4 regions of the Serratia sp. NA_112.1 genome follow, and region 1 is predicted to be linked to each of the others. Evidence: predicted binding sites of a transcription regulator. Region 1 holds the regulator's gene; each other region holds the start of a gene.
What was found. The regulator PhoB, encoded in region 1, activates phosphate uptake and scavenging genes when phosphate is short. The targets are predictions, from matches to a motif close to CTGTCATAAAACTGNCNNAT.

Region 1 (5,914 bases):
AAAGCCTCGGTTGTGGCGCGCATCTGGGCCAGGCGCAATGCGGTTTCAGAAGGTTTTACCGCCTGATACTGTTCAATGGCCGGGTGGCTGCAGGAGCCGCACAGCGGGCAGGGTTCACCGGTTTGCAGGCGGGCGCGTTCTGCTTCCAGGCTAACAATGCGCTGTTCCAGCTCGAGGGCTTTTTCCACGTCTGTCTGGTGGGCTTTTTGCTGCTTATACTGCAGCCGCGTCTCTTCGAGCTGTTTTTCATGTTCGCCAAGCTGTGTCTGACGGGCGGCGGAGTCTTTACGCTGCTGATCCAGACGTTCGCTGACCTGGCTAAACAGGGACGATAGGGTAAATAACTGCTGGCGTACCGGGCGCAGCTCGGCCAGTTCGGTCTGACGCTGGCGCAGTGCCGCCAGGGGCGACTGGGCTTCCAGCGTATTTTGTTGTTGCTGCTGCGCCGACAGCGCGGTGGTGAGACCGTTAAGTTTTTCCTGATGCTGGCCCGCTTGTGCGGTCAACCGGGTTCGCTGAACTTCGAGCTGCTCAAGCGCTGTTTTTTGCTGGGCATACTGTTGTGCGGCGCTATCGCATGCCTGTTGCAGTTCGGCCTGCGTTTTCTGTAACTGGGCAATCTGGTTATCGAGCGGGACGACTTGCTCGTCGATCAACCGCTGTTGCGTCTGCTGGTGTTCAACATGTGCCTGCAACTGGGCACGGGCTTGCTCCACCGCCTGTTGCAACGGCGCCATCTGGGCTAGCTGTTGCTCCTGCTGCTGCGTTAATTGGCTTATCTGCTGTTGCAGCGCCTGTTGGTCGTTGCGGCAGCGGTTACGTTCGTTAAACAATGGCCGCAGTTTTTCTGCCGGCTCGCTGCGCGCCAGTTGCTGCAGTTGCGGTTCCGCCGCCGCCTGTTCCTGCTGCGCCGCGTTCAGTTTGCGTTGGTATTCCTGTTGTTTTTGCTGAGTTTGTTGCCACTGCTGTAACCAGTTCAGCGCCTGCTGCTGCAGGCGGGCCTGTTCGCCAAGGGCATTCTCCTGCGTCCCCAGCTCAACCAACTGGCTCTCCAATTGTTGACGCTGTTCGTCATTGAGCAGTTCAATGCCGCTGGCGCGTTGATGCAGCGCATCCAAATCGGCCTTGGCCTGCTTATGCTGTTCGAAAACCCGTTCGGAAAGCTGGCCGTAGATCTCGGTGCCGGTCAGCTCTTCCAGCAGTTCGGCACGGTCATTGGCATCGGCATTGAGGAAGGCGGCGAACTGCCCCTGGGATAACATCATCGATTTGGTGAAGCGGCCGAAGTCTAACCCGGTGATTGCGGCGGTCATATCCAGCTTGTCGCGTACCTTGTCCGCCAGGATTTTTCCGTCTTCACGCAGCGCCAGCTCCACTTTCGGTGCCTGCAGGTTACCGTCTGGGGCATTTTTGGCACGGCGCTGGCTCCAGAAGGCGCGGTAGCCGACCCCTTTGACTTCAAATTCGACCTCAGCCAGCGATTCGGCGGTGTGGCGCGTCATCAGCTCGTTCTGACTCGGCGTGACGTTTAGCCGCGGCGTCTGGTGATACAGCGCCAGGCAGATAGCATCCAGCAGGGTGGTTTTTCCTGCGCCGGTGGGTCCGGTGATGGCGAATAACCCATTGCTGGCAAAGGGTTCGGCAGTAAAGTCGATTTTCCATTCGCCCTGCAGGGAATTGAGGTTTTTTAACCTCAGGCTGAGGATTTTCATTGGCTCGGCTCCTGGTCGTTGTGCCGCACGGACTCGACCACCTGCTGGAACATTTGGCTCATTCGTTGCCGACGTTGTTCGGCCATTTCAGGCTCCTGCGCCAGCCGCCGCTCGAACACCTCGTTGACGCTCAGTTCGTTGAGCGTTTCCTTGTCCTGCTGTTCAATGGCCTGACGTCGCTGTTCTTTGCTGCGGCGCAACAGCACCACTTCTACCGGCAGTTGATCGGCCAGTAACTGGATGCGGCGCTGAATGTCGCTAAGGTAGTCCTGTGTTGCCACTTCAATGTCCAGCCACACCGGGAATTCGCCTTGATAATCGGCGAACTGCTGCAATTGTTGCTCGATCTGTGCCAAATCACCTTTGATAAGCTGCATCGGTTGGAAGCTGGGGATCTCCAGCGCAGTGATCTGTTGCAGAGCGTCCGCGCTGAAATCCACCATAAATACGCTTTTGGCTTTGCCCAATTCGTCAAAACTGAGAGGGATCGGCGAGCCGCTGTAGCGAATATGCTCGGATTTAGCGACGTTCTGCGCGCGGTGAATATGACCCAGTGCGATGTAGTCAGCCGGCGGAAAGGCCTGCGCGGGGAAGGCGTCCAGCGTGCCAATGTAGATATCGCGTACCGAATCGGAGGTGGTGACGCCCACGGTGGTCAGATGGCCGGTGGCAATAATCGGCAGTGGCAAGCCCAGTGAATCACGACGTGTACAGGCCGCCTGATACAGCTTTTGATAATGGTCGGCGATAGCCTCTTGCAGCGCCTGCTGTTTTTGCACTCCGGACTCGCCGGCGCGGCTGGAGAGCAGATCGCGTGGGCGCAGGAAAGGGATGGCACACAGCACCGCACCCGGCTGACCGTCGCGCTGATTCAACACCAGAATTTGTTGTTCGGTTTCGCTCTGCGCGTTGGCAATCACGGTGGTATTCAGGCAGGAAAGCAATTCACGCGACTCATTCAAGGTTGCCACGGAGTCGTGGTTGCCGCCCAGCACCACCAACTGGCAACCGGTGCGCTGCAGTTCCACCACGAAACGGTTATACAGCTCGCGGGCATAACTTGGCGGCGAACCAGTATCGAACAGGTCCCCGGCGACGATCAGCGCATCCACCTGCTGTTGCTCGATTTGCTCAATCAGCCAGCGCAGAAAAGCCTGATGTTCGGCGGCGCGGCTTTTGGTGAAAAAAAACTGGCCAAGATGCCAGTCAGAGGTGTGGATCAGGCGCATGACACTCCCGGGGCGATAGGGTAATGGCGGGGATTATAAAGGGAATATGATGTTTCTGCGTGATTAGAAATAATCGCTATGCTTACTGCCTGTAACAGGCAGGTTTTTTCAAGGCTATTTATTTCATAAATCTGTCACAAAACTGACGCATAATGGCGCCCGCAATCAACTGTGATCGCTAACACATTGGCAGGATTGACGATGGCAAGACGCATACTGGTGGTGGAAGACGAAGCGCCGATCCGTGAGATGGTGTGCTTTGTGTTGGAACAGAATGGTTACCAACCGTTGGAAGCTGAGGATTATGACAGCGCAGTGACGCGCCTGTCTGAGCCGTTCCCTGATTTAGTGTTGCTCGACTGGATGTTACCCGGAGGTTCCGGCATTCAGTTTATTAAACATATGAAGCGTGAAGCTATGACCCGCGATATTCCGGTGATGATGCTGACCGCTCGCGGTGAAGAAGAAGACCGTGTCCGTGGCCTGGAAGTTGGGGCGGATGATTACATCACTAAACCTTTCTCGCCGAAGGAGCTGGTGGCGCGCATCAAGGCGGTAATGCGCCGCATTTCACCGATGGCGGTGGAAGAAGTGATTGAAATGCAAGGGCTGAGCCTGGATCCTTCCTCACACCGGGTGATGGCCAACGAGCAGGCGCTGGATATGGGGCCGACCGAGTTCAAATTGCTGCACTTCTTTATGACTCATCCAGAGCGTGTTTATAGCCGCGAACAGTTGCTTAATCACGTCTGGGGCACTAACGTTTATGTGGAAGACCGCACCGTTGACGTGCATATCCGTCGGCTCCGTAAGGCGTTAGAGACCAGTGGTCATGACAAAATGGTTCAAACCGTTCGGGGCACCGGCTACCGATTCTCAACGCGTTATTGATCGCGACGCGCTGGAGAATATGCCGTGCTAGAACGTCTATCCTGGAAGAGGCTGGCCCTGGAGCTGGCCCTTTTCTGCTTGCCTGCCTTACTGCTGGGGCTGATTTTCGGTTATCTGCCTTGGTTGCTACTGGCCGCCGTGCTGGCGGCGCTGGCATGGAATTTCTACAACCAACTCAAACTTTCCCACTGGCTGTGGGTTGACCGCAGCATGACGCCGCCACCCGGGCGCTGGAGCTGGGAACCGCTGTTTTACGGCCTGTATCAGATGCAGCAGCGTAATCGCCGTCGGCGGCGTGAGCTGGCGCTGTTGATCAAACGCTTCCGCAGCGGCGCGGAATCGCTGCCCGATGCGGTAGTGATGACCACCGTCGAAGGCAATATCTTCTGGTGTAACGGTTTGGCGCAGCACCTGCTGGGCTTCCGCTGGCCGGAAGACAATGGTCAGCACATCCTTAACCTGCTGCGTTATCCGGAGTTCAGTCATTATCTGCAACAGCAGGAGTTTTCCCGTCCGTTGACGTTGCAGTTGAACAATGAGCACTACGTCGAATTCCGCGTGATGCCTTATTCCGAAGGGCAATTACTGATGGTAGCGCGTGATGTCACCCAAATGCGCCAGCTGGAAGGCGCGCGACGTAACTTCTTCGCCAACGTCAGCCACGAGCTGCGTACCCCGCTCACGGTGTTGCAGGGCTATCTGGAGATGATGAGCGACGAAGAGTTGGATGGCTCGCTGCGCGGCAAAGCGCTGGGCACCATGCAAGAGCAGACCCGGCGTATGGATGGGCTGGTCAAACAGCTGCTGACGCTATCGCGCATTGAGGCGGCACCTAACGTCGATATGAACGAACGGGTAGATATCCCGCTGATGTTGCGGGTGTTGCAACGCGAAGCGCAGTCGCTGAGCAGCGGCAACCATGAGATTAGCTTCCGGGTGAACGAACAGCTCAAGGTGTTCGGCAACGATGACCAACTGCGCAGCGCGGTATCAAACCTGGTGTACAATGCCGTCAATCACACGCCAAAGGGCACCAATATTGAGGTGAGCTGGCAACAGACGCCAAACGGTGCGCAGTTCCAGGTCAGTGATAATGGGCCGGGCATCGCCGCCGAGCATATTCCGCGCCTGACCGAACGTTTCTATCGTGTCGACAAAGCCCGTTCACGCCAGACTGGCGGCAGTGGGTTGGGGCTGGCGATCGTCAAGCATGCGCTCAGCCACCATGACGCGCGGCTGGAGATCCTCAGTGAGCAGGGCATTGGCACCCGATTCATCTTTACCTTGCCTAACCGGTTGATTGTTCCCGCAGCTTTGTCAGAGAATGCGGTGAAAAATTAACGCGCGAGAGGCTGGTATGATCCGAATGATCCGAGGGCTGTTGCTTTGCCTGGCGCTGCTGGCGAGCCGTGGCGCGTTAGCGCAGCCGGATGGTATGCTGTCCGGCAACCTGTCGAGCGTCGGCTCCGATACGCTGGCGAACCTGATGGCGCTATGGGCACAAGACTTCAGCCAGCATTATCCCAACGTTAATTTGCAGATCCAGGCCGCAGGCTCTTCAACTGCGCCGACCGCTTTGGCTGCGGGGGCCGCGCAATTGGGGCCGATGAGTCGGCCGATGAAGGCGGCGGAAGTGTCGGCATTCGAACACCGCTATGGCTATGCGCCGCTGGCAGTGCCGGTCGCCGTCGATGCGCTGGTGGTGTTGGTCCATCAGGACAACCCGCTACGCGGTCTTAATTTGCAGCAGCTTGACCGAATTTTCTCCGCTACCCTGCGCTGTGGTGAAAACCAGCCGGTGACGCGTTGGGGGGAATTGGGGCTGAAAGGCGATTGGCAGCAGCGTGCGCTGCAACGCTTTGGGCGTAATTCGGCATCCGGCACCTATGGCTATTTCAAACTGCGTGCGCTGTGTGGCGGAGACTTTATGCCACGGGTCAATGAACTGCCCGGTTCTGCCTCGGTGGTGCAGGCGGTGGCCGGTTCGCTGAACAGTATCGGTTACGCCAGCATTGGCTTTCGCGCCAGCGGTGTGCGGCTGTTGCCGCTGGCCGAGTCCGGCGAGAATTATGTTGTCCCCAA
Region 2 (5,914 bases), on a different contig from region 1:
ATGCCACGGCTGACGTTGCGGCCGCTGGGGTCGTCGTCACTGGCTACCAGTGGCCGCACACCGGCATAGGCTCGCAGAATACGCGTCTGCGCCAGCTCCGGCGCCAGCAGCGCCCCCTCGCGGATCAGAATGTCCACTTCCTGCGGCGTCACCAGCATGTTGTCGATCTGGTCATAATCAATATGGGTTGAGGTGGTGCCAATCACCGAGATGGTGTCGCCCGGCACCAAAATATCGGCGTCCGCCGGTTTGCGGCAGCGATTGATCACCATGTTGTTGATGCGATGGCCGAGGATCAACAGCGCGCCCTTGGCCGGGAACATACGAATGCGCAGATCGGCATATTCCGCAATCTGCTGGCCCCAGATGCCCGCGGCATTGACGACCACTTCGGCATGAATATCGTAGCGCTGCGCAGATTGATGGTCGAAAACACGCACTCCGGTTACACGATCGCCAGCGCGAAGTAAACCGACCACCTGATGATAGGTGAGGATCTGCGCACCGTGCTCTCGGGCATCGAGCATATTGGCGGTTGTGAGACGGAAGGGATCGACAGTGCCGTCCGGCACGCGAACCGCGCCGATCAGCGCCGGATTGGCCGCTGGCTCCAGACGCAGCGCCAACTGTGGGTCAATCGCTTCGGCGTTGATACCGGCACTGTGGCAGGAGGCAATAAACTGTTGTTGGTAGGCCAGAGAATCCTGCGGCAGCGTAATAAACAGCCCATCGGTACGCTCGATGCAATGGTACGCAATGCGCTTGAGGATTTGGTTTTCTTCTATGCATTCACGCGCCGACTCGCCGTCGGTCACCGCATAGCGTGCTCCACTGTGCAGCAGCCCGTGGTTGCGCCCAGTGGCACCGGTAGCGATATCGTGACGCTCCAGCAGTATACAACGCAGGCCTCGGCGCGCGCAGTCACGAGCAATGCCCGCACCGGTCGCACCACCGCCAATGATGATCACATCCGTTTCGTTATCCGATGAATGGCTGCTCATGAGACTCTCTCAGAATCTGTAGTTATTCACCTATTGAGCCACATTCATTGGGGGCTTTGTTTGATAAGGAACAATAACGAACTCAAAACGAAAACCAAATGTCCACAAAAAACCATGAATGTGATCATAATCACGATTTTCAGGCGTTTTTCTATTTCATAACGTTAACGAATCGCTCAAAATCCGCCGGTGTTTCATAAAAGTGTAACAAATGCGCCATTCATCACAGCGACACCAGGCTGATTTGACTAGGATGACGCTCGTTATGGAACAAAAAAACACCACATTCGATATCCGCTCAATCATCAAATGAACGTAAAAGATCATATTGATGTGATAACTAGATAAAGCCATCGGAGGCGCTCATGTTGAGTATTTTTAAGCCGGCAGCACACATTTCCCGTGTGCCGGTCGACAAAGTCGACCCGCTGTACCGTAAATTGCGCTGGCAAATTTTTATGGGGATTTTCTTCGGTTATGCCGCCTACTACCTGGTGCGCAAGAACTTCACCCTGGCCATGCCTTACCTGATCGACCAGGGCTTCAGCCGCGGCGACCTCGGTTTCGCCCTGTCCGGTATTTCCATCGCCTACGGTTTTTCCAAATTCATCATGGGGTCGGTTTCTGACCGCTCCAACCCACGCGTGTTCCTGCCCGCCGGCCTGATCCTGGCTGCTGCGGTGATGCTGTTCATGGGCTTCGTGCCATGGGCGACTTCGAGCATCGCGGTCATGTTCGTGCTGCTGTTCCTGTGCGGTTGGTTCCAGGGGATGGGCTGGCCGCCATGTGGTCGTACCATGGTGCACTGGTGGTCGCAGAAAGAGCGCGGCAGCATCGTTTCGGTCTGGAACTGCGCCCATAACGTGGGTGGCGGTTTGCCGCCACTGCTGTTCCTGCTGGGCATGGCCTGGTTCAACGACTGGCATGCAGCGCTGTATATGCCGGCCTTCGGCGCCATCCTGGTTGCTCTGATCGCCTTCGCCCTGATGCGTGATACCCCGCAATCCTGTGGCCTGCCGCCGATCGAAGAATACAAAAACGATTACCCGGACGACTACAGCGAGAAAGCGGAAGAAGAGCTGACGGCCAAGCAGATCTTCATGCAGTACATCCTGCCGAACAAACTGCTGTGGTACATCGCCGTAGCCAACGTGTTCGTTTATCTGCTGCGTTACGGCATTCTGGACTGGTCACCGACCTACCTGAAAGAAGTGAAACACTTCGCGCTGGACAAGTCTTCATGGGCTTACTTCCTGTACGAGTATGCCGGTATTCCGGGCACCCTACTGTGCGGCTGGATGTCGGACAAGGTGTTCAAGGGTAACCGTGGTGCCACCGGTGTGTTCTTCATGACGCTGGTGACCATTGCCACCGTCGTTTACTGGCTGAACCCGGTCGGTAATCCTGGCATCGATATGGCCTGTATGATCACCATCGGTTTCCTGATTTACGGCCCGGTGATGCTGATCGGTCTGCACGCACTGGAACTGGCGCCGAAGAAAGCCGCCGGCACCGCCGCAGGCTTCACCGGTCTGTTCGGTTACCTGGGCGGCTCTGTTGCAGCCAGCGCCATCGTCGGCTACACCGTTGACTACTTCGGTTGGGACGGCGGTTTTATGGTGATGATTGGCGGTAGCATCGGTGCGGTTGTGCTGTTGTTGCTGACCATGCTGAGCGAGAAAAAACACCACGCGGAAATCGCTGCCAACAAACGCGGTTAAGCGTCATACAACTTTCGCATTATTTAAAGGCCGCGCTGCGGCCTTTTTATTACCTGGCACCTACAACATGGAGAACAACAATATGCGGACTCAAGTCAAAGCCCTGCTAACAGGGATTATCCTGGCCACCTCAATGGTCAGCGCTGCACAGGCTGCCGACAAGGTGGTGATCGCCCACCGTGGCGCCAGCGGCTATCTGCCGGAACACACGCTGCCGGCGAAGGCTATGGCCTACGCGCAGGGTGCAGACTTCCTCGAGCAGGATCTGGTGATGACCAAGGACAACGAGCTGGTGGTGTTGCATGACCACTATCTCGATCGCGTCACCGACGTAGCCGAACGTTTCCCGGACCGCGCACGCAAAGACGGCCGCTATTACGCCATCGACTTTACCTTGCCGGAAATCAAATCGCTGAAGTTCACCGAAGGCTTCGAGATTGAAAACGGTAAAAAAGTGCAGGGTTACCCTGGCCGCTTCCCGATGGGTAAATCCGATTTCCGCGTCCATACCTTCCAGGAAGAGATCGAGTTTGTGCAGGGTCTGAACCATTCAACCGGCAAGAACATCGGTATTTACCCGGAAATCAAAGCGCCATGGTTCCACAAGCAGGAAGGCAAGGATATTTCCAGCAAGGTGCTGGCGGTGCTGAAGCAGTACGGTTATACCGGCAAGGGTGACAACGTTTATCTGCAATGCTTCGACGCCAACGAGTTGAAGCGGATTAAAACCGAGCTAGAGCCGAAGATGGGCATGGATCTGAAGCTGGTCCAACTGATTGCCTATAACAAATGGCAGGAAACCTATGAGCAGAAGGCCGATGGCAAATGGGTGGAATATGACTATGACTGGATGTTCAAGCCGGGTGCGATGAAACAAATCGCCCAGTATGCCGATGGCATTGGGCCGGACTACCACATGCTGGTGGTGGCTGAGAAATCCAAACCGGGCAAGGTGGTACTGACCGATATGGTGAAAGAAGCCCATGCCAACAAGCTGGCGGTGCATCCCTTCACCATCCGTGCAGACGCACTGCCGGACTACGTTACCGACGTAAATCAGCTGTATGACGTGATTTACAATCAGGCAGGCGTTGACGGCGTGTTCACCGATTTCCCTGACAAGGGCGTGCAATTCCTGCAAAAGCAGAACCAGCACAAGTAATACCGTTCGGGGCGCCGCAAGGCGCCCTGTTCATATCAACCCAGGAACATCTTGCGCAGATAATGCGGCACCGCGTCATCGACATTGGAGCCAATCACTTCCAGCTCCGGCAGCTTGTCTTTCAGGCGCTGATGCGCGTCGCGCATGATGCAACCCTTGCCAGCCATCGACAGCATTTCCAGGTCATTCATGCCGTCGCCGAAGGCAATGCTCTCTTTCAGCGTATAGCCGATGATCTTGGCTACTTCTTCCAGCGCATGGCCTTTTGACACACCACCGGCCATCACTTCCAGACAAGTTGGGAACGAGAAACTGACGTTAACCCGATCTCCCCAACGCGCATTGATGGCATCTTCCAGCGGCAACAGCTTTTCATGATCGTCACAGGTGAAGTACACCTTGCACACGCCGTCGGTTTCCAACAGGCCCGGTTCGAACAACTGGTACTGGAAAATCGATTCCTGGAAAAACTCTTTCTGTTCAGGGCTTTCGCGGTTGATGTACCAGTCGTCGTTGCGGTAGACGTTGGTGGTGATGTCCGGATCGTTATGCAGCATACCGTAGAGATCGCGGGCAATGTCTTCGGCCAGGTTGTGGCTGAAAATCAACTCACCGTCAGTGTTATGCACGCGAGCGCCGTTGGAGGTGATCATAAAGGCGCTGATCTCGAGGTTATCGCGGATCTGCGCAACGTCGATGTGATGACGGCCGGTAGCAAAGACAAAATGTACGCCACGCTGGGTCAACAGCTTCAGTGTCTCTTTGGCGTAAGGTGACAGGGTGTGGTCGGGTGACAGCAGCGTGCCATCTAAATCGGAAGCGACGACGTGATACATAGCGGTAATTTCTAACCTCTAATGGTGTAGTCGGCGGTAGGGGTACCGCCTAAGTGTTGAGCAAAGAAACGCAGGATTGCGCTCAGTGCTTCGGCGCGCATCGCGTCCCGCTCAAACAGGATCTCATGCCGTGCGCCTTCGATAACCTGCGGTTTTCCCCCTTCACAGGGATGTCCCGCTTCTGACAATGCCTGACAAAAAGCCTGATGAGAACGGTTGTCGACCACCCGATCCTCACCGGCCTGCAATAATAATAGCGGCGTGGTGATTTTAGCCGCTTGGGCGATGATCTCTCGTCCGGCCTGCAGGCTTTCCCGTACCCAGTGGTAGGTTGGCCCTCCCACCTGCAACTCGGGATAATCGGCGTAATAACGCAAACAGCGACGGTAGCGCTCACGGCTGTGGGTCAACACGTTGACCACGTAAGGTAGCGGTCGCCACTGACCGGTCCCTATCGCATAGTAATCGCGCACCCTCGGGTGCTTCTCCGTCCAGTTCAGAATGCGGTTGGCCATCCAGCCTGGCATCGGCAAATAAATGCCGAACATCGGTGCACAGAACGCAGCAGCGTCAAATGCTTGTGGCTGGCAGGCCAGAAACTGCGCCAGGATCGCACCGCCCATCGAGTGAGCCAACGCAAAGTGTTGCCGGTAACCCAGTGGCACCACTTCCTGCTGATAAAACTGGGCAAAGTCGTCGACGTAATCGGCAAAGTTTATCACATGACCGCGGTGCTTATCAGCCAGCAAACGGCCGGAACGGCCTTGCCCGCGATGATCCAAAATCATCACGTCATAGCCGCAATGGAACAGATCGTAGGCAATCTCGGGGTATTTAATATAACTTTCGATACGACCGGGACTTACCACCACCACCCGCTGATGGCGAGGGGAACTGAAACGCACAAAACGGATGGGGACGCCGCCGACCCCGCTGAACTCACCCTCCTCACGCTGCCGCCAAAAGTCCAGCAGCGGTCCCGTGGCGAAAGCAGCAAACTGCTTTTCACGCGTTAACCAATCATCAGTGCTGAGAGTAAACGACGTCATCAAGTGCTTTTCCCTGAGCTACCAGTGGCAAAAATGTGACCTCTGGCACAAGAAATAATACTAGCGTATTGTGATTCAATTCTTACAAAAACCGCATCATTTTGGCACAAATTGGCGCTTTCAGGGAGTACTGCAATGACCTTGG
Region 3 (5,914 bases), 470 kb from region 1:
CGCTGGCGCTGGCCAGGCACATTAGCGATCGCGATGACCTGACGGTGGTCACCAATGATTTCGTGATTGCGGGTTACCTGATTGAGCACAGCCAGTGCAAAATCATTCACACTGGCGGTACCGTCTGCCGTGAAAATCGCTCCTGCGTGGGGGAAGCGGCAGCACAGGCATTGCGCGGGCTGTTTATCGATCTGGCGTTTATTTCCGCTTCGTCATGGGGGATGCGCGGGTTGTCGACGCCGAACGAAGACAAGGTGGTGGTCAAGAAAGTCATTGTGGATGTCAGCCGCCGCTGCATTCTGCTCAGCGATACTTCTAAATACGGTAAAATCGCCACTTATCTGGCGCTGCCGATAACGGTATTTGATGCGATTATTACCGATGACAACCTGCCCGCCGCCGCGCGCGAGGCGATCCTGCAGGCGAATATTACGCTGATGACGGCCGGAGAGTGAGTGGCTAAAAGTGTTACTCATTATTATGTGATAGGGCGCAGCCTGCAGCGCCCCTACCATGAAGCTATTGGCCAACTGCCGAGGATTATGGCATTTCTTCTGAGCGGTCGCGGTGGATCATCGAGCCAGCCATCAGCGGGGATCCTGCGCAGTGTTGCGCAGAAAACTAAATACCGCTGAACCAGTTATAGCCCTGATCTTCCCAGTAGCCGCCGGGGTTGGTATCGCTGACAAAAATAGCGGCGATATGTTTGGCGTTCTTGAACCCCAGCTTGGTGGGTACCCGCAGCCTTAGCGGGTAACCGTAATCTGCCGGCAGCGCTTTGCCACCGAAGTCCAGCGCCAGAATGGTCTGCGGATGCAGCGCGGTGGTCATGTCGATGCTGGAGTAATAACGGTCCGCGCATTTGAAGCCAACATAGCGCGCGTTCAGATCCGCCCCGACGTGCTGCAGGAAGTTACGCAGCGGCACGCCGCCCCATTGGCCGATGGCGCTCCAGCCTTCGATACAGATCAAGCGGGTTATCTGGCTTTGCTGCGGTAGGTGCTGCAGCTGTTCCAGCGTCCAGGACGCTTTTTTCTCTATCTTGCCGGAGACTTCTAGCCGATAGCCGGCGAGATCCAATTCCGGCACGTTGTACGCGGGGTAAAACGCATTGAACGGGAAGGGATCGGTAATCTGATCCGGACGATAGGTCTGTGCCAGCTTTTGACCGTTGAACAGCCAGGCTTGTACCCGATCGTTCCAGCGTGACATTGCCCACAATACTTTATCGACCTGATCACCGTCCTGCAGGTTGCAGCCGGTCAGCAGAGCGACACCGCCCAATGTCAGACCGGAACGCAGCATCAGGCGGCGCTGCAGATTCACCAATTGTTTCTTTTGCGCCGGCTCAAGTGTGAGTGCCACAGGGCGCTGTTTTTTATCACTCATGCTTGCCACCTGTAATCATTGCCCATAGCGTGCGCGGCACGATCATCACCATCAACAGGTGGATCACCACAAATAAACCAATGCCGGACATAGCGAAAAAGTGCACGTAACGCGCGGTGTCAAAACCACCGAACAGGCTTACCAGCCCTTGTAACTGCACAGGTTTCCAGATTGCCAGCCCGGAGAGCACCAGCAACAGCCCGAGAACCAGCACGCCGAGGTACATTAGCTTTTGAATGGCGTTATAACGGCCGTGCTGATGCTTTAGCCGCAGCGTTAACGCCTGCCAGATATCGCGCCGTAACATACCGGCGGTGAGCGGCAGCAGATCCCGCCGGAAATGGCCGCTGAACAGGCTCCACAGGAAATAGCACAGCGCGTTGCCTGCCAGCAGCCACATGACCGCCAGATGCCAACCAATCGCGCCCCCCAGCCAACCACCGAGCGTAACCTGCGGCGGGAAGAGAAAGCCGAACAGCGGTGAGGCGTTGTAGATTTCCCAGCCGCTCATGAACATGCAGACCATGGCAAACAGATTAATCCAATGGGTAAGGCGTACCGGCCAGCGGTGCACCGGTCGCGGCGCGTTGGTTTTCATCATTGGCTCCCGAGTTACATCGGCGGAACGGTGCCGTCTTTGCCGGCAGAAATGCGGGTGGCGACGCGTTCACCCTTATCGTCAGTGGCGGAGAACAACACGATGTGCGCGCCGGGTTTCAGCAGGCTGCGATCGCCGGGATCAAGCGTCACGATTGGCACATCTTCCGGCACGTTAACGGTTTTCTGCTGGTTGCCGTAGGTTACGGTCAGAGTGCTGCCGTTGGATTTAACCAGTTTACCGACGGTGCCGTTGGTCATGGTATCCACCTTGCCGTCGGCAGATTCCCAGGCCGAATGGCCCTCACCGGTGCCGCGCAGGCTGGCGGCGAAGACGTGGACTTCCAGCGCTTTCAGGCTGCCGTCCGCTTGGGGTACTGCGGCGGTGCCGATAAAGCTGTCCGGTTTAATGTCATCCAGCGTACCTTTTGAAACGCTCAACACCTTTGTCTGGTCGTTGAGTTTGACATTGACCTTCTCCCCTTTACGGTCGGTAACCTGCAGGCTGCTGTCGGTCACTTGATCAATAGTGCCGCGCAGTGGAGCAATCACTTTCCCTGGTGTTTGAGCCGCAGCGGCGGCTCCGCTGCACAGCATCAGGGTGGACAGCAGTAAACCGGCAAAACGATGACGGGTAATCATAATGTTCTCCTCTGTTTAGGTTGCCGGTTAAGCATGGTTGAACAACAGGGACAGCACCATGTCCGTTTAATGACATTAATGTCATCAAGCATGTCTGCCGAAGCTGCTAATATTTCGGCTGGCGTAATGAGGTGGCGACAATGCGGATATTGGTAGTTGAAGACGACATCAGCACGGGTGATTACCTGAAGAAAGGGCTGAGTGAGGCCGGGTATAGCGTCGATTTGGCGCGTAACGGCACCGACGGCCTGTTTCGGGCGCTTGAGGATGCTTACGACGCCATTGTGCTCGACGTGATGCTGCCAGGGCTGGATGGCTGGCAGATCATTGAGGTACTGCGCAAGAAAAGCGACGTGCCGATTCTGTTTCTGACCGCCCGCGACGGGGTGCAGGATCGTATTCATGGCCTGGAGCTGGGGGCCGATGATTATCTGATCAAACCTTTTTCCTTCACTGAACTGGTGTTGCGATTGCGCACGCTATTGCGGCGCGGCACGGTACGTGAGGCCGACCACTATGCGATTGCCGATCTGCAGCTTGACGTCCTGCGCCGCAAAGCGGTACGGCAGGAACAGGTGATCCCGCTGACCAACAAAGAGTTCATGTTGCTGCATCTGTTGGTGCGCCGCGAAGGAGAGGTGTTGTCACGCACCATGATCGCCTCGCAGGTCTGGGATATGAACTTTGACAGCGATACCAACGTGGTGGATGTGGCGATCAAGCGGCTACGCGCCAAGATTGATCGGCCATTTGACGTCAAGTTGATCCACAGCGTGCGCGGCATCGGCTACGTTTGCGAGCCGCGCTCATGAAGGCTTTGGCACAATGTTGGCGGGCGCTGTCGTTGACGCTGCGCAGTGCGATGCTGTTTGCGCTGGTGGCGGCACTGGTGGTTAGTAGCGCAGGATGGTACCTGTATAGCGCGATGCGCGAGGAGATGACTATCCGCAGCGATTTACAGGTCACCGGACGGGTGGAGTATTTTCGCCACTTACTGAGCCGGCGCTTTCCTCTCGAGCGGCTGACGGCGAATACCGGCCTGTTCGAAAATATGCTGGGTAACGAACAGGACGTACTGATTTTTCAGCTAGCGGGGCAAAAACCGTTAATCAACGTTAACCCGGCCAGGTTGAGTTTGCCGGCGATAGTCCCGACGCCGGTTGGCACGCCGCAGCGCTTGAGTGCTGTGCAGGGGGGGCAAACGCCACAGGGCGTGCCACTGCGGGCCGTATCGGCGTTGGTCAAACTGGAGGACGGCCGCCTACTGCAAATCTCGGCCGCACATGTGTTGGTCAATGAACAGAAGATGCTGGCTCGTTATCTTTGGCGAATTGTGGCCGCGGTGGCGATGGCGTTTGTGCTGATTGCATTGCTGGGGTATTGGGTGATGCGTTGTGGGTTGCAGCCGTTATGGCGTATGGCGGCGCAGGCGGCGGTGATCACACCGAATACACTGTCGACTCGCCTGAGCGAGCAGGGAGCGCCGAAGGAATTGCAGCAACTGACTCGTTCGTTTAATGCCATGCTCGATCGCCTGAACGAAGGCTATCAACGGTTGACGCAGTTTTCCGCCGATCTGGCGCACGAGATCCGCACTCCGGTGGGCGCGCTAATGGGGCAATGTCAGGTGGCGCTGTATCAGTCACGCAGCGTGGAAGAGTATGAAACCCTGTTGTCGAACAACATGGATGAACTGGAACGTATTTCACGCATGGTAGAAAATATTCTGTTCCTTGCGCGTGCCGGCGAGGGGCAGGCGGTGCTGAACGTCAGTCGCCTTGATATGGCGCATGAGCTGCAACGGGTGGCGGATTATTTTGAAGGCCTGGCGGAAGAACGCGGCATTACGCTGGTTTGTCAGGGCGAAGGGCAATTGCTGGCGGATGCCATGCTGTTCCAGCGTGCACTGAGCAATCTGGTGGCCAATGCGGTGCGTTATGCCGATGAGAACAGCCAGATATTGCTGCAAACCCTCAATCAGCAGACTGGCGAAGTGGTTGTACAGGTGGTTAATCAGGGGCCGGCTATTGCCCCGGCCCATCTTGATAAGTTGTTCGACCGTTTCTACCGCGCCGATGCTGCCCGCAGTGCCGGCAGCCATGCCAGCGGTCTGGGGTTGGCGATCGTCCGCGCAATCATGACGCTGCACGGCGGTAAGGCCCGCGCAGAATGTGCGCATGAGGATAAGGCGGCTCGAATAACCTTTAGCCTGATATTTCCCGCTTCCGATTAATTCAATGTGGTTTGCGCAATGACCTGCAATCGGCTTCAGTGGCGAACTTCGCAGAAAAAAGGCCACGTGGTGTAGCCTTTTGGGTTTTAGCGGGGGGTTACATATCCGGGAAGGTTAGGGTATTGCCCGGTGCTTCACGGTGGATATGTACAAAGTTCAGGTGTTTCTCGTACTGATCGAGGATATCGCCGATCACCTGTTCTTTGCTGTAGTCCATCAGGTCATTGCCCTGGGTGCCTTCCATCAGGAAGGTTTCCAGCCGGTAGTAGTGCGACTTGCCGGAACGGGCGCGATAGGTAAAGCCCGGCACCGAGTAACGCTGTGGCCAGATCTGATAGATAAAGTTCTGCTCCTCGCCCAAATGCACCAACAGTTCCAGATGGTTCAAACGCTCATCTTCGGTTGGCGGCACATCACTGAATTCCACTTTGGCCCCGCGCAATTCCAACTCTCGCGCTACTTCCTGCATCGCCGGTCGGCAACGGGTATCCATCATTTTCTGTGTGTATTGGGTACCCGGATAATTCATCACCCGTGACAGACGCTGCTTCCAGTTCAACACGTCATTGCTGGAAACCGGCATTGGCGCGGTGGTGTTCAGGGCGCTGGCCTTGCGGTAATCCTCTACCCGTAGCGATTTATACAGCCCGGCCATCACAAAGAAGATCACAAAGCTGAACGGCAGGCCCATGATCACCGTGGTTTTCTGTAGTGCGGGCACGCCGTCGGTCATCAACATACCTATGGTCAACAGGCCAATCGCCACCGACCAGAAAATACGCAGCCAGTTGGGAGCGTCATTATTGATATCACTCAGGCGCGAGGTGAAGTTACCTAGTACCAGCGAGCCTGAATCTGCCGAGGTGACGTAGAACAACAACCCGGTGATAGTGGCCACCGAAGCGCTGAAGGTAAAGCCCGGATACTGCGCCAACAGGCTGTAGAAGCCCCGTTCCGGGTACTGCATCACTTCCTGCGCGAAGGCGGCGTTGCCGTGAATAATCTGGTACAGCGCGCTGTTACCGAAGATTGACAGCCACAGCAGGGTAAACA
Region 4 (5,914 bases), on a different contig from region 1:
AAACGATTAAATTGCTCTATATTTTTACAAATTGCCACAACTCATTGACACATTGCCAACATGAATGATACCGATCGCCAAATCCTCGCGCTGCTGCGCGAAAACGCCCGTGCCTCCATCACCGAGATCGCCAACAAGGTGCGGGTTTCCCGCGCTACGGTGCAAAAAAGAATTGAGGCACTGGAGGCACAGGGGATCATTACCGGCTATACCATCCGCATTAAACCGGGCGTGGAGCATAACCGCATCCGCGCCTGGATGTGCGTGGCGGTAGAAGGCACCAAGGCACCCAGCGTGTTGCAGCAACTGCGCGGTGAACCTTCGGTCTTCACCCTGCACACCACCAACGGCAAGTGGGATATTCTGGTGGAGATCCGCACCGACAGCCTGGAGAGCTTCGATAAAATTTTGGGCCGCATCCGGCGCATTGCCGGCATTGCCGGCACCGAGACCAGCATCCTGCTGTCGACGCATAAGGCTTAACGGTTCACGGCAGGTTTGACTATCCCAAATTTTAAACAGGCAATACCGCAGATAATGAATAAAAAACCCAACAGCTTGGGGGGCGATACCGACTCATTAAACAGCAGATAACTCAAAGAAACGATCAGCACAATGCCAATGCCTTCCCATAGCGCATAAGCAATGCCCAGGGGAATGGCCCTGATTGCTTTAGCAAAGAAAAACTAGGAAATGCATATCACTATTAATGTAATAAGATGAAGTTTATCGCACTGATAGACCTGCGCGTATTTAATGAAAATGGTTCCCATTACGGCTTTGTTGAATTAATCGGATTTAGATAAAAGCGCCTCCCATCAACTGGCAGAAGCGCAATCTATATTGCCACTCGCCAGGCTTTACTGCCCCTGTACTGCCAGCGCCTGAGCGCAGGCCCAGGCCGAGCTCCAGGCCCACTGGAAGTTATAGCCCCCCAACCACCCTGTCACATCCACCACTTCGCCGATAAAGTACAGACCCGGTACCTTGGTGGCCTCCATCGTCTTGGAAGACAGCTCTTTGGTATCCACACCCCCTAGCGTCACTTCCGCCGTGCGGTAGCCTTCGGTGCCGTTGGGTTGCACGCGCCAATTCTGCAAGGTTTCTACCAGCGCAGCCTGCTGCGTCGGGTTCAACTGTTTCAGCGTGACTTCCGGTAATTGCCCTAACGTCTGCAGGCACTCCACCAAACGTTTCGGCAAGTGCAATGCCAGGGTATTTTTCAGGCTTTGATTCGGGTGTGCCTGGCGTTGTTCGTTGAGGAATCCCGCCAAATCAAGCGCAGGGAGTAAGTTAACACTTACAAACTCACCAGGTTGCCAGTAGCTGGAAAGCTGCAATACCACCGGGCCGGACAGGCCGCGGTGGGTGAAAAGCAGGCTCTCGCGGAAGCTGACGCCGTTTTCGGCAGTGATCACCGCCGGCACAGAGACGCCAGACAGGGTTTGCAGGTGTTCCAGTAGCGGTTTATGCAGCGTGAAAGGCACCAGAGCGGCGCGCGTCGGCAGCACTTTCAGGCCAAACTGCTCCGCCAGCTTATAGCCAAACGGCGTCGCACCCAGTCCCGGCATCGACAGACCGCCGCTGGCCACTACAAGTGAGCGAGCACTCACCTTCTCGCCATTCAGCGCCAGTTCGAATCCTTCCTGCGTTTTTTCCACCGCCAGTACTTCGCTGCGCAGGCGCGTCGTCACCTGGCCGAGTTCACACTCTTTGACCAACAGTTCGACCACCTGCTGTGCCGAGTCGTCGCAGAAAAGCTGCCCGAGCGTTTTCTCGTGGTAGGCAATGCCGTGGCGGTTAATCAGATCGATAAAATCCCACTGGGTGTAACGCGCCAGTGCCGATTTACAAAAATGCGGGTTATTGGACAGGTAAGCGGCCGGTTCGGTGTACATATTGGTAAAGTTACAGCGTCCGCCGCCGGACATCAGGATTTTGCGGCCCGGTTTTTTGCCGTTGTCTAGCAGCAGTACCCGGCGACCGAGTTGCCCTGCCTGCGCCGCGCAAAACATACCCGCTGCGCCCGCACCTATCACCACGACATCAAACTGTTCCACCTGCGCCTCTCTATAAAAACCACAATCGCGACAAAAGGCCGCCATATTACGCCGAATCGCCACCGGTAACCGGCAACTTTACGGCGGCAGATTGTAAAGCCATGGCGCCGACAACGCCATAGTAAGAAAATATTACAGCGGGCCAAACAGCATAACGCGCTGATATTTCATATCTTTGTCATGGCAACGCCATCATTTCGTCATATCTAAATCAAAAAAACGTCATATTTTCCTTTTCCCCAGCCCCGGTTGTCACGGATAATGCGCGGCGTTCATGTCCACAAACTGGCGTAACGCTTATGCTGCATTTGTTCGCTGGCCTGGATTTCCATACCGGCCTGATGTTAATTCTCGCATTGTTGTTCGTGTTGTTTTATGAAGCCATTAACGGTTTTCATGATACGGCCAATGCGGTTGCTACAGTAATTTATACCCGTGCCATGCGCTCGCAACTTGCGGTCGTGATGGCTGGTTTGTTCAACTTTCTTGGCGTAATGCTCGGTGGTTTGAGTGTTGCTTACGCCATTGTTCACCTGTTGCCAACAGATCTGTTGTTGAACGTCAGTTCAGCACACGGATTAGCCATGGTCTTTTCCATGCTGCTGGCGGCTATCATCTGGAACCTCGGCACCTGGTATTTCGGTCTGCCGGCCTCCAGCTCTCATACGCTGATTGGCGCAATTATTGGTGTGGGTTTGACCAACGCACTGATGACCCACACTTCGGTGGTGGATGCGCTTAACGTCCCGAAAATGATCGGTATTTTCCTGTCATTGCTCATCTCGCCGCTGGTTGGCATGATGGTCGCCGGGTTGATGGTGTTTGCCTTGCGCCGCTATTGGAGTGGCACCAAGAAACGCCAGCGTATCCACATGACCCCTGCGGAACGTGAAAAGGTCGACGGCAAACGCAAGCCGCCGTTCTGGACCCGTATCGCTCTGATCCTGTCGGCTATCGGCGTTAGTTTCTCGCACGGCGCCAACGACGGCCAGAAAGGTATCGGCTTGATTATGCTGGTGCTGATCGGCGTTGCGCCGGCCGGCTTCGTGCTCAATATGAATGCAACCGGTTATGACATCACCCGTACGCGTGATGCCGTGGCCCACCTACAGCAATATTACGAGCAGCACAGCGATGCCCTATCGCACGTGGTCGCCCTCACTCCGCTGGTGCCAAGCCCGGACGAGGACGTATCGCCGGATAAACCCGTCGAGTTCCACTGTGACAGTGCCCGCGCCATGCCGGCCATTCAGCTTACCTCCGGGTTGCTGAACAATCTGCAAAGTTACGATCAACTCTCGGTAGAACAGCGCAGCCACCTGCGTCGCCTGCTGATGTGCGTAACAGACACCGCAGACAAGATTGCCAAGCTGCCGGAAACCTCGAGCCAGGACCAACGTTTCCTGAAAAACCTGCGTCAGGATCTGCTGCAAACCGTTGAGTATGCACCGATCTGGATTATCGTCGCGGTTGCTCTGGCGTTGTCACTCGGTACCATGGTCGGCTGGCAGCGTGTTGCCACCACCATTGGCGAGAAAATCGGTAAGAAGGGCATGACCTACGCTCAGGGCGTGTCGGCTCAGATGACCGCAGCCTTATCGATTGGTGTCGCCAGTTATACCGGTATGCCGGTTTCCACCACCCATGTGCTTTCTTCGGCAGTAGCCGGGACCATGATCGTGGACGGCGGCGGCGTACAAAGCAAAACCGTGAAGAATATCCTGTTGGCCTGGTTGTTGACCCTGCCAATATCGATTCTGCTTTCCGGTTCGCTGTACTGGTTGGCGCTTAAGGTGATCTAAGCAGTTTGCTCCATGTGAAAGGCGGCCCAGGTGGCCGCCTTAGGTTGCTGACAAAGCAGGAAAAAGCGTGGTTTTTCCTGCTTTGTGGTGAGCAGCCGAAAATCATTAAATTGATTTTCCTGATTTTTATTTATCGGCCTCTACTCGCTCTGGGCAGGAATGAGATTTGTCATCAGTCTGAGGCGGCCCAAGTGGCCGCCTTTTCTTTATCTGTTGCAGGGCAAACAGGCCGGCATTAATACCAGATCATCAACGCCAGCAGGCTGATAACCACCAGCCCGCATAGGGCGGAAGTCAGCATAAACTGCCCGCGCACCCGTTCGCAGCGGCGGATAAACTCCGGATCGTGATGCTCGATATAGCGCTGCGAGAAGATATAGCGCACCAGTCGTATCTGCTTGCTCGGCTGGCCGTGGGCGGTAAAGAAGCCCCCACCGTCAACATACTGGTACAGCAGCGGGTCACAGCCGCGCAAAACCACTAACAGCGCGCGCAGAGAAGAGTAATACCGCACCATGTTTAACACACACACCACACAAAGAGCCCAAAACAGCGCGACGGTACTGATCATGATTGCCTCCTCAAGGCATTGTAATCCACGGCGCTCCGCCGGGTCCAACTGCCCTACCTCTATACCCATTACTGCGGGAGCCTACCGCTCCGATCCCCTTGGCACCGCACAGGCCGCGCATAACCCACCGCCACTGAAAGCCAACCCTCGCCACGCAGAAACTCAACGCAGGGTTTCACTCAGTGGAGTAATGATAAGGCCCATATTCATTATTGTAGGTTAATGAAACGCAAACTGGCCTGAGCAGTAGATAAAATTTACCGCACCCCACCGATTTGTCAGCTACTCATTAGTTATAACTGATTACCGAGCTCAATGGCCCACCGAGCCTTTTCTCCAGCCCTATGGGGCATTTGGGACTATACTCTGTTTAAGAATGCTTATATTTCAAGCGGTCAACACGCCAATAGCACCACGAGCGATAGGGTTTTCCAGCTGGCTGGTGTAAAACTGACCGGGTTGAAATAAAGAGATTTTTTGATGCGATGCAGTGTGATCGCCTCAACATATCATAGCGTTAACTGAATGATAAAATGAAACCTAAAGCCCCAGGCTGGTACGCTGAATGCCTGCTAAGCTTTTAATCGGCATTATATGGAAGGAGTATTCTCATGGCTTATAAACACATTCTGATCGCGGTAGACCTGTCCCCGGAAAGTAAAATCCTGGTGGAGAAAGCCGTATCTATGGCGCGTCCGTATAACGCCAAAGTTTCCCTGATCCACGTAGATGTTAACTATTCCGACCTGTATACCGGCCTGATCGACGTTAATCTCGGCGATATGCAAAAACGTATCTCGGAAGAAACCCACCATGCCCTGACCGAGCTGTCACAAAATGCCGGCTATCCGATTACCGAAACCCTGAGTGGCAGTGGCGATTTGGCGCAGGTACTGGTCGACGCTATCAAGAAATACGATATGGACCTGGTTCTGTGTGGCCACCATCAAGATTTCTGGAGCAAGTTGATGTCCTCCGCGCGTCAGTTGATCAACACCGTGCACATCGACATGCTGATTGTGCCACTGCGCGACGAAGATGAAAAAGCCGAAAAATAAGTAAGCACCCACCAACTAAATTCCCCAACGCCCGCTGCTGCGGGCGTTTTTCATTCTGCCGCCATCATTAATCGCTTGATAATCAACCGCCCTCCGGTGATATAGTCGCTAAAGACACAACATCATTCCCCACGCTTTACCTAAACCTATAGCTATAAAAATGGTGGGGGAAATTCAATGCTACAAGGAGTTAACCATGGAATCGGTAGAATCATTTTTGTCCTCATTACAACAGCAAAATCCTCATCAACCTGAGTTCTTGCAGGCGGTAAGAGAAGTTTTCTCCTCGCTGTGGCCGTTTATTGAACGTAATCCGCGCTACCGCGAATATGCCCTGCTGGAACGTCTGGTGGAACCGGAGCGAACCATCCAATTCCGCGTCAGTTGGGTAGACGATCGCGGCCAGGTGCAGGTCAACCGCGC

Region 2: a site for PhoB is predicted at 1,193-1,212, ahead of glpT (glycerol-3-phosphate transporter). Genes of this name have one in related genera too.
Region 3: a site for PhoB is predicted at 2,685-2,704, ahead of ACUTQ5_RS03030 (heavy metal response regulator transcription factor). Genes of this name have one in related genera too.
Region 4: a site for PhoB is predicted at 2,335-2,354, ahead of pitA (inorganic phosphate transporter PitA). Genes of this name have one in related genera too.

Annotation. Positions count from the first base shown of each region.
Region 1 covers NZ_JBQZFO010000001.1:130,101-136,014, forward strand. The annotation lists gene sbcC (exonuclease subunit SbcC) at 1-1,712, opposite strand, end outside; gene sbcD (exonuclease subunit SbcD) at 1,709-2,941, opposite strand; gene phoB (phosphate response regulator transcription factor PhoB) at 3,143-3,832, shown strand; gene phoR (phosphate regulon sensor histidine kinase PhoR) at 3,857-5,173, shown strand; gene ACUTQ5_RS00705 (PstS family phosphate ABC transporter substrate-binding protein) at 5,190-5,914, shown strand, end outside.
Region 2 covers NZ_JBQZFO010000009.1:62,495-68,408, forward strand. The annotation lists gene glpA (anaerobic glycerol-3-phosphate dehydrogenase subunit A) at 1-1,001, opposite strand, end outside; gene glpT (glycerol-3-phosphate transporter) at 1,367-2,722, shown strand; gene glpQ (glycerophosphodiester phosphodiesterase) at 2,805-3,884, shown strand; gene yigL (sugar/pyridoxal phosphate phosphatase YigL) at 3,920-4,720, opposite strand; gene pldB (lysophospholipase L2) at 4,732-5,769, opposite strand; gene rhtB (homoserine/homoserine lactone efflux protein) at 5,905-5,914, shown strand, end outside.
Region 3 covers NZ_JBQZFO010000001.1:599,793-605,706, forward strand. The annotation lists gene ygbI (DNA-binding transcriptional repressor YgbI) at 1-455, shown strand, start outside; gene ACUTQ5_RS03015 (molybdopterin-dependent oxidoreductase) at 622-1,389, opposite strand; gene ACUTQ5_RS03020 (cytochrome b/b6 domain-containing protein) at 1,382-1,987, opposite strand; gene ACUTQ5_RS03025 (hypothetical protein) at 2,002-2,628, opposite strand; gene ACUTQ5_RS03030 (heavy metal response regulator transcription factor) at 2,769-3,440, shown strand; gene ACUTQ5_RS03035 (heavy metal sensor histidine kinase) at 3,437-4,861, shown strand; gene ACUTQ5_RS03040 (choline transporter) at 4,959-5,914, opposite strand, start outside.
Region 4 covers NZ_JBQZFO010000015.1:9,492-15,405, forward strand. The annotation lists gene ACUTQ5_RS20440 (Lrp/AsnC family transcriptional regulator) at 61-483, shown strand; partial or broken gene ACUTQ5_RS20445 (DMT family transporter) at 480-671, opposite strand; gene ACUTQ5_RS20450 (NAD(P)/FAD-dependent oxidoreductase) at 861-2,060, opposite strand; gene pitA (inorganic phosphate transporter PitA) at 2,360-3,862, shown strand; gene ACUTQ5_RS20460 (hypothetical protein) at 3,877-4,101, shown strand; gene uspB (universal stress protein UspB) at 4,098-4,433, opposite strand; gene uspA (universal stress protein UspA) at 5,045-5,491, shown strand; gene gdhA (NADP-specific glutamate dehydrogenase) at 5,688-5,914, shown strand, end outside.